Regions from separate parts of the Pseudobutyrivibrio sp. JW11 genome, predicted to be linked through region 2. Evidence: predicted binding sites of a transcription regulator. Region 2 holds the regulator's gene; the other holds the start of a gene.
The links. Region 2 encodes HrcA, which represses chaperone genes, less so after heat shock. Its sites were predicted from a motif close to TGTTAGCACTCNNNNNNNNNGAGTGCTAACA; they were not measured.

Region 1 (4,973 bases), on a different contig from region 2:
ATCCTCCTGTGTGTTAACTAAACAGCTTGGTTCCATCTGAATCAATTGTGATTGTTGAACCCTCACTTATATCTCCTGCAAGTATGATTTTAGCTGCCATAGTCTCCACATTTTTCTGAATGTATCTGCGAAGAGGACGAGCGCCATATACTGGATCGTAGCCCTGATCAATGACGAACTGCTTTGCTGCTGGAGTAAGTTCGATTTTTAGCTGTCTGTCTTCAAGTCTACCATTCAACTCAGCCATAATCAAATCTACAATTCCACCAATATTGCTCTTTGTAAGTGGCTTGAACATGATGATTTCGTCCAGTCGATTTAAAAACTCTGGTCTGAATGAATTTCTCAAATCATTCATTACCAAATCATTTGTCGCTTGGGTGATTTCACCAGTATTTTCATCGATTCCTTCAAGCAAATACTGAGAACCGATATTGCTGGTTAAAATAATAATTGTATTTTTGAAATCAACTGTACGGCCTTGTGAATCGGTGATTCGACCATCATCAAGTACCTGCAATAAAACATTGAATACATCTGGATGTGCTTTTTCCACTTCATCAAAAAGCACTACCGAATATGGCTTACGACGAACTGCCTCTGTAAGCTGACCGCCCTCGTCATATCCTACATATCCTGGAGGTGCTCCTATAAGTCTGCTGACGCTAAACTTTTCCATGTACTCCGACATATCGAGACGAACCATAGCGTTTTCATCATCAAATAGTGCCTGAGCTAATGTCTTTGCAAGCTCTGTTTTACCAACACCTGTAGGTCCAAGGAAAAGGAATGAACCGATTGGCTTACTTGGGTCCTTTATTCCTGCCTTTGAACGAATTATAGCTTCTGACACAAGCTTTACAGCCTCATCCTGTCCCATAACTCGTTTGTGCAATTCCTCATCAAGATGAAGAGTCTTGCTGCGCTCTGTTTCATTAAGCTTTGCTACAGGAATGCCTGTCCATCTTGAAATGATTCTTGCTATTTCTTCCTCTGAAACATTTTCGTGAACTAGACCTGTATCCCTAGCTTTAAGCTTTTCTTCAGCTTCTGCAAGCTTTGCCTCAAGCTCTGGAAGTCTACCATACTGAAGCTTTGCAGCCTCTTCCAAATCATATTTTTGCTGTGCAACCTTTATCTGGCCCTGCACATCATCAAGTTCTTCTTTGATTTTTGCCACATCTTCAACAAGTTTTTTCTCGTTGTCCCATGCAGCCTTCTTTGTGTTGTATTCGTCACGAAGCTCTGACAATTCTTTTTGTAAATCTGCAAGTCGCTCCTGAGATAATCTATCTGTCTCTTTCTTAAGAGCAGCCTCCTCGATTTCCAACTGCATTACCCTTCGATTCATCTCATCCATTTCAGCTGGCATGGAATCAAGCTCTGTCTTAATAAGTGCACAGGCCTCATCCACAAGGTCGATAGCCTTATCTGGAAGGAATCTATCAGAAATGTATCTATTAGAAAGTGTTGCTGCACTAACTAATGCGCCATCGGTAATCTTTACTCCATGGAACACTTCATAGCGTTCCTTAAGACCTCTAAGAATAGAGATTGTGTCTTCAACTGTTGGCTCGTCAACCATTACAGGCTGGAAACGTCTTTCAAGAGCAGCATCCTTTTCAATATACTCACGGTATTCATCAAGGGTTGTGGCACCGATACAGTGGAGCTCGCCACGGGCAAGCATTGGCTTAAGCATGTTTCCTGCATCAAGACCACCATTACCATTTTTACCAGCACCGATGATTGTGTGAAGCTCATCTATAAATAAGATGATTTCGCCATCTGAGTTTTTTATCTCATCAAGAACAGCTTTCAACCTTTCCTCAAACTCACCCTGGTATTTGGCACCTGCAATCATTGAGCCAATCTCAAGTGAGAATACCTTTTTATTTTTAAGTGCTTCAGGCACATCACCTCTGACAATACGCTGAGCTAAGCCCTCTACAACTGCTGTCTTACCAACACCAGGCTCACCAATAAGAACTGGATTGTTCTTTGTCTTACGGCTAAGGATTCTGATGACATTTCTGATTTCTTCATCACGGCCGATTACAGGATCAAGCTTATTTTCTCTAGCTCTTTCTACCAAATCGTATCCATATTTCTCAAGTGTGTCATAGGTTGCTTCTGGATTATCCGTATTTACGGTTTGGTTTCCTCTGACCGTTGCAAGCACTGCAAGGAATGAATCCCTTGTAATATTGAATGCCTTGAAAATATTCTTAATAGGTGTGCTTGGCTTCTTAATCATAGCAAGCATCAAATGCTCAACTGAGACGTAGCTGTCGCGCATTGATTTTGCTTCGTCCTCAGCATAAGTAAGAACATAATTGAGATGCTGACCTACTCGAAGTTCACCACCCTGAACCTTTACTCTGGCTTGAAGTGCCGCATCTACAGCATTTTTGAATTGTTCCACATCGATGTCCATCTTGCTAATCAATGATGGAATCAATCCATTCTCCTGGCGTAGCAACGCCATCAACAAATGCTCCTGCTCTATCTCCTGATTGCCATAATCCATGGCTATTTTTTCGCATGCATTAATTGCTTCGATTGATTTTTGTGTAAATTTTTGGATGTTCATAATCTCACCTCCACCCGTTATTTATCTTGTAATTATGTTCTAACACAAAAATTAGCACTCGACAAGTCCGAGTGCTAATAATTAATAATTATTTTAGAATTTGTGGAACAGCTTATCAATTAGTTCTATCGTATACACGTAAATCATAGTGGTTGGAATACATATCTTCCAAACTTTCTACATCTACATCCCCACTAATTAGAAGTCTATCAAAAGATTGCGATGTACGATGCTGACGATAGTCTTCATAACACATGTAAGCAAATGCCTCCATTAATGTGGCATTAGGCTTATAAATAGAATGAATATCTATAATATCCGGATTAAGCAAATATGTTTTTGTACCAATAGAATATGAACGAACTGCAACAATTGGCCTTTCTTTTGTGCTGCTTTCATGGAAATATGCAGTCAGTTTATATGCATCAATATTTGCTCCACCGACTACACAGCTACCTAATTCTTCGTATACTGGTGGCTGAGGATCAAAATCGTATTGATTTATATTGCTAAGTTCTATAGCACTAGCCAGCTTTTGCAGTTCATTAAATAATGTCATATTACCAATAGTGATCGCCGTGTGCTTTGCATAGTCCGTTAAAGATACAAAATCATATTTTTCATTTTCATTAAAGCCTGTTGGCTTAACTGCCTCGATAGCAGCATCACTAAAATAATGATCTGGGTAATTGTCTCGAATGTAAGCAAGAAAAGTTTTGAAGTCAGAGAAAGTACAGCGATGTAGGTCAATGTTTTCGATTTCGTCCCGCGTAACTTGCCGAACTTGCTCCTCATCGCTATTAGCTTCAATTTGATAATTTAAATGCGTTCTAAATAAAATATCTGTTGTTTCCATAAATTATAATCTCCCCTTTTACAGCATAATAGCACATATAGTGTCATCTGTATATACCCCTACAAAATGTTGTAAGAACTTTATTAAATTATACTAAAATTAAATATTGGGGTTTATACAAGTTGATTACGCTCTAATGCTTAATACGGCCAAGACTAGGCCACCTCATATGTGGCAAAGCCTCTGGTCAGCACTGGGGGACTACTGCCTAGAATGAAAAATAAGCAATAGGCAGTAGTTTTTAAGGGCAGTGTGGCGTAACTCGACGACATTCTTATTGCCAAGTCGATTAGTCTTTATCTTGCAAAAGTATTTAGCACCAAACTGTCCCAAAACACAAAAAAGACTACTACCTAAACTAGGATAAACTAGTTTAGGTAGTAGCCTTTGAAAAAGTTAAGCCACACTAGGGATTTGAGCTTGAGTTAAACAAGTTATCCTTCAATAGCTATGTATTTTGTTTCATCTTTCTGAGGAATTTCTTCCTTCTTAGGTACGCTTAGGGTAAGAACTCCATCTTTGTATGCTGCATGAATATCTTCCTGTGTGATGTTATCACCTACATAGAAGCTTCTGCTGCAAGAGCCTGTGTAGCGCTCGCGACGGATGTAGTTGCCATCATCGTCCTGAGTGTCGTTGTTCTGATTTGTTTCAGCTTTGATTGTAAGATATCCATCTTTCAACTCAGCTTTAATATCTTCCTTTGAGAATCCTGGAAGATTCATATCTACTTGATAACCGTTTTCGGTTTCTTTCACATCTGTTGTCATCATTCTTGAGAAGTCATTATCGAAATTTCTTCCAAATCCTGTGACACGTGGTACTCCAAAGAAATCATCCATAAAATCATTTGATAAAATACTAGGCATTAACATAATACTTACCTCCTTTTATTTACGGGCTTCTTTGAGCCTGATTGTTAATGTGGTTAAAGAAGAACTTCTTTTGTTCCTCTTTGTGATTATGTTATAACTCTAAAATTAGCACTCGTCAAGTGCGAGTGCTAATAATTTATAATTATTTAATATTTTGTTTATAATTTGTCTGACATTAGAAAAATTACGTATAGTGCACTAGTCCCCCAGTGATGACTTGTGGCTTCGCCACAGTCCCAGTTTCAAACCTGCTTGACTAACATTTATCTGTCCAAAGTTATGAAGTCAAGGGAGCGAAGTTCCGAAGGCTTGCCCTTGACTGAAATAACTTGGCAGATATGATGTGTCTAGCAGTTTGAAACATAAAAGAGACCAGACGCAAGTCTGGTCTCGCATTATACAATTTGCAACTACATTTAATTACTATTTAATGCCTACGAATTCATAGCCTGCAGCTTCTACTGCAGCCTTAAGATCTGCCTCAGCGACATCAGCTGAAGTCTTAAGTGTAACAAGGTTTGCCTCGTGATTTGCTGTAGCCTCTTCTACTCCGTTGATTTTCTCAAGGGCTTCCTTTACGTGTGCTTCGCAGTGAGCGCACATCATTCCTTTTACCGTAATTTCCATTGTTGATTTGTCCTCCTTTATT
Region 2 (4,973 bases):
CCACCCATTGTCTCGATTGAAAGTGAAAGTGGTGTTACATCAAGAAGAAGGATATCGCCTGCACCGGCATCACCAGCGAGCTTACCACCCTGGATTGAAGCACCGATAGCTACACACTCATCTGGGTTAAGAGTCTTACTTGGCTCGTGACCTGTAAGAGCCTTTACCTTATCCTGAACTGCTGGGATTCTTGTAGAACCACCAACAAGAAGTACCTTTGAAAGGTCTGAAGCGTTAAGACCAGCATCCTTAAGTGCCTGGTTAACAGGACCTGCTGTAGCTTCTACTAAATCATGTGTTAACTCATCAAACTTAGCACGTGTAAGGTTCATATCAAAGTGCTTTGGACCTTCTGCTGTAGCTGTGATGAATGGAAGGTTGATGTTTGTAGTTGTAGCAGATGAAAGCTCTTTCTTAGCCTTCTCAGCTGCTTCCTTAAGTCTCTGAAGTGCCATCTTATCTGTTGAAAGATCTACACCCTCAGCTGCCTTAAACTCTGCAAGCATCCAATCTGTAATCTTCTGATCGAAATCATCACCACCAAGTCTGTTGTTACCAGCTGTAGCAAGAACTTCGATAACGCCATCACCGATTTCAATGATAGATACATCAAATGTACCACCACCAAGATCGTATACCATAATCTTCTGCTCCTGCTCGTTATCAAGACCATAAGCAAGTGCAGCTGCTGTAGGCTCGTTGATGATACGCTTTACATCAAGACCTGCAATCTTACCAGCATCCTTTGTAGCCTGACGCTGAGCATCGTTGAAGTAAGCTGGAACTGTGATAACTGCCTCTGAAACTGTCTCACCAAGGTAGTTCTCAGCATCACTCTTAAGCTTCTGAAGAATCATAGCTGAAATCTGCTGTGGAGAGTACTTCTTATCGTCGATGATACGACCATTGTCTGTACCCATATCTCTCTTAATTGAAGAGATTGTCTTTTCTGCATTTGTAACAGCCTGACGCTTTGCTGGCTCACCAACAAGTCTCTCACCTGTCTTTGTAAATGCTACGATAGATGGTGTTGTTCTAGCACCTTCTGTATTTGCGATAACGGTAGGCTTTCCACCTTCCATAACAGCAACACAGCTGTTAGTTGTTCCTAAATCGATACCAATAATCTTTCCCATTTTTATTTCCTCCTATATATTACTTAGTTAGCAACCTTAACCATTGAATGACGAACTACTGAATCGTTGTACATGTAGCCCTTCTGGAATTCTTCTACGACGATGTTCTCGCCAACTTCCTCATCCTCAACATGCATTACTGCATTGTGGAAATCAGGATTGAATTCCTTTCCTACAGCCTCGATAGGCTTAACACCTGCTTCCTCGAGAGTTGTAAGTAACTGCTTGTATATCATGAGCATTCCATCAGCAAATGGATCCGCTCCCTCCTCAACTGTAGCAAGACCTCTTTCGAAGTTATCAACTACAGGAAGAACCTTTTCAATGATGGCCTTTGCGCCATTTCCAAACATCTGAGCCTTTTCCTGCTCTGTACGACGACGGAAGTTTTCGAATTCTGCCATCTGACGAGTAACTCTATCAGTAAGCTGCTCTATCTGCTCATCACGCTTATCTTTTTTCTTTTCTTTTTTCTTGAATGGCTTCTTGCCATCCTTTTCCTCTTTTGAAGATTCTTCTGAAGTTTTTTCCTCAGAAGCTTCTGTCACATCAGCTTCGGCTTCTTCAGCCATCGCTTCCGCATTTTCCATAGCTTCTTTAACTGCTTCTTCAGTAGAGAACTCTTCCATTTTTTCTTTATTCTCTGCCACGAATTTACATCTCCTTAATTTCTTTTATCCTTTATTTCTGTCAGCTTCCTGTTTCAGTAATTTATCTAGCTGACCTTTAAGACTTTTTATATTGTCAACAACATTTTCGTAGTCCATACGCTTTGGACCAACGATACCAATTGTACCTTTGACTCCATCGCCAAGCTCATATGTTGCTGTAACAATCGAACAATCCTTCATTGTTGATATTGGAGATTCGTCTCCGATATATACCTGAATTCCTGTGCTCTCATTTTCACTTGAGCTATCATTAAGAAGCTCTATAAGTGATTGTTTTTCTTCGAATGTATCTAATAATTCAGAAGCCTTCTTTGAATCTGCAAGCTCTGGATACTTGAAGATGTTGGTAGCACCTGAAGTATAAACCTGTAAATCATCGCCTTCAGTGATTGTCTCTGCTACGGTATCGAGTACCTGCTCTACAATCTCATCATGGATACCTGCCTGCTCCTTTAATCTGGATATAACTGCCAGATTAATCTGGTCAACTGTCAGGCCGTTAAGATTTGTGTTAAGAAGCATGTTAAGCTTTAACATTGTTTCATTATCAAGTGGCTTATCCACATTAATGATTTTGTTCTTAACGATGTTGCCATCCATGACAACTACTGAAAGTACCTGGTGTTCATCAACAGCTGAAAGCTGAACGAACTTTAATCTATTTGAAACAACTGAAGGAGCTGAAACTAATGTGGCATACTGGGTATTGTTTGCAAGTGTTTTTGCTACATTCTTGAGAAGGCTTTCCATCTTTTCTGTCTTCTCAATCATCCATTCCTGCATGTCAGCAACTTCTTTGTCCTTCTCAGCTATCAGGTTGTTTACGTAGAATCTGTAACCTTTATCTGAAGGAATACGACCTGCCGATGTATGCGGCTGAACTATATAGCCTAAATCCTCAAGATCTGACATCTCGTTTCGGATGGTAGCTGAACTAAGATTCAAATCAGTGTATTTTGATATTGTTCTTGAACCAACTGGCTCACCAGTTTCAAGGTAATTCTTAATGATTGCATTTAAGATTTTAACTTTTCTCTCATCTAGTTCGATATCAGCCATACATTCACCTCACTCCCACTCAGTTTTATGTTGTTAGCACTCATCTAATTGGAGTGCTAATCATTTTCTGATGTTAATTTACACCTAGGGTCCCCTTTTGTCAACCGCCTTAAGATATTTTTTATACTTTCTTTATTAATGTTATATAATTGTTATTTTTCCTAAGCTTTGGTAATATATGAGGGCAATCATTTTTGTAAATATCATCGTTTTTTGCAAAAATAATTACATTAATATAGAGGTGTTTTATGGATCAAAGTAAAATCAGAAATTTTTGCATTGTTGCACATATCGATCACGGCAAATCAACCCTTGCCGATCGTATCATACAGATGACTGGCACTCTTACTGAGCGTGAAATGCAAGCCCAGGTCCTTGATAACATGGATTTGGAGCGTGAGCGTGGAATCACAATCAAATCACAGGCTGTAAGAATCATTTATAAAGCCGATGATGGAAATGAATACATTTTCAATCTTATTGATACACCAGGTCACGTGGATTTTAATTACGAAGTTTCTCGTTCTCTCGCTGCTTGCGATGGCGCGATTCTCGTTGTTGATGCAGCTCAAGGTATCGAAGCGCAGACTCTTGCCAATGTTTACCTTGCACTTGATCACGATTTGGATGTTATTCCTGTCATCAACAAAATCGATTTGCCATCTGCAGATCCTGAACGAGTAATCGAAGAAATTGAAGATGTCATTGGTCTTGAGGCACAGGATGCTCCACAGATTTCTGCCAAGACTGGTCTTAATATACATGACGTTCTTGAAGCAATAGTTAATCAATTGCCACCACCATCAGGGGATGTTAACGCGCCTCTTCAGGCACTGATTTTCGATTCACTCTATGACCCTTACAAGGGCGTTATCGTATTTTGTCGAGTAAAAGAAGGCACATTAAAGGTTGGCGACAGCGTCAAAATGATGGCTACTGGTGCAGAATTTGATGTTGTAGAAGTAGGCTACTTCGGTGCCGGTCAGTTCATTCCTTGTGATGAACTCCCAGCTGGAATGGTAGGTTATATGACTGCTTCCATCAAAAACGTTCGCGACACTCGTGTTGGTGATACAATCACTCACGCTGATGCTCCTGCTACCGAGCCACTTCCAGGATACAAAAAAGTTAATCCTATGGTTTACTGTGGTCTTTATCCTGCAGATGGCGCTAAGTATCCAGATCTTCGTGATGCACTTGAAAAGCTTCAGCTTAATGATGCAGCTTTGCAGTTCGAGCCAGAGACATCAGTTGCACTTGGTTTTGGATTCCGTTGTGGTTTCCTTGGACTTCTTCATTTGGAAATCATCCAGGAGCGTCTCGAGCGAGAATATAATCTAGACCTTGTTACTACTGCTCCAGGCGTAGTTTACAGAGTTTACAAAACAGATGGCACAATGATAGAGCTTACAAACCCAAGTAATCTCCCTGATCCTAGTGAGATTGAATACATGGAAGAGCCAATCGTTGAGGCTGAAATCATGGTTACCAGCGAATACATTGGTGCAATCATGGACCTTTGCCAGGAGCGCCGAGGCCAGTATATTTCAATGGAATACATGGAAGAAACCAGAGCGCTTATCAAGTACACTCTTCCACTCAATGAAATTATCTATGATTTCTTTGATGCTCTAAAGAGTCGTTCTAGAGGATACGCTTCATTTGACTATGAAATGAAGGGATACATGAAGTCTGACTTGGTTAAGCTTGATATCCTTATTAATAAAGAAGAAGTTGATGCACTTTCATTCATCGTCTTCTCTGGTACTGCTTACGAGCGTGGACGTAAAATGTGCGAAAAGCTTAAAGAAGAGATTCCACGTCACCTTTTCGAAATTCCTATCCAGGCTGCAGTTGGTTCAAAGGTTATTGCCAGGGAAACTGTTAAGGCTATGCGTAAGGACGTTTTAGCAAAATGCTACGGTGGTGATATTTCACGTAAGAAAAAGCTTCTTGAAAAGCAAAAGGAAGGTAAAAAACGAATGCGTCAGGTTGGCAATGTAGAAATTCCGCAGGAAGCCTTCATGAGTGTTCTTAAATTGGACGAGGATTAAAATGACTCCTATCGAACTATATATTCATATACCATTCTGTGTAAAAAAATGTT

Region 1: the regulator HrcA is predicted to act here: its motif matches at 2,643-2,673, upstream of clpB (ATP-dependent chaperone ClpB).

The regions. Positions count from the first base shown of each region.
Region 1 covers NZ_FOWB01000001.1:436,720-441,692, reverse strand. Annotated here, with positions in the region: gene clpB (ATP-dependent chaperone ClpB) at 14-2,593, opposite strand; gene BM102_RS01880 (hypothetical protein) at 2,709-3,449, opposite strand; gene BM102_RS01875 (Hsp20/alpha crystallin family protein) at 3,884-4,324, opposite strand; gene BM102_RS01870 (heavy metal translocating P-type ATPase) at 4,748-4,973, opposite strand, start outside.
Region 2 covers NZ_FOWB01000006.1:28,440-33,412, reverse strand. Annotated here, with positions in the region: gene dnaK (molecular chaperone DnaK) at 1-1,136, opposite strand, end outside; gene grpE (nucleotide exchange factor GrpE) at 1,160-1,765, opposite strand; gene hrcA (heat-inducible transcriptional repressor HrcA) at 1,811-2,866, opposite strand; gene lepA (translation elongation factor 4) at 3,115-4,920, shown strand; gene hemW (radical SAM family heme chaperone HemW) at 4,922-4,973, shown strand, end outside.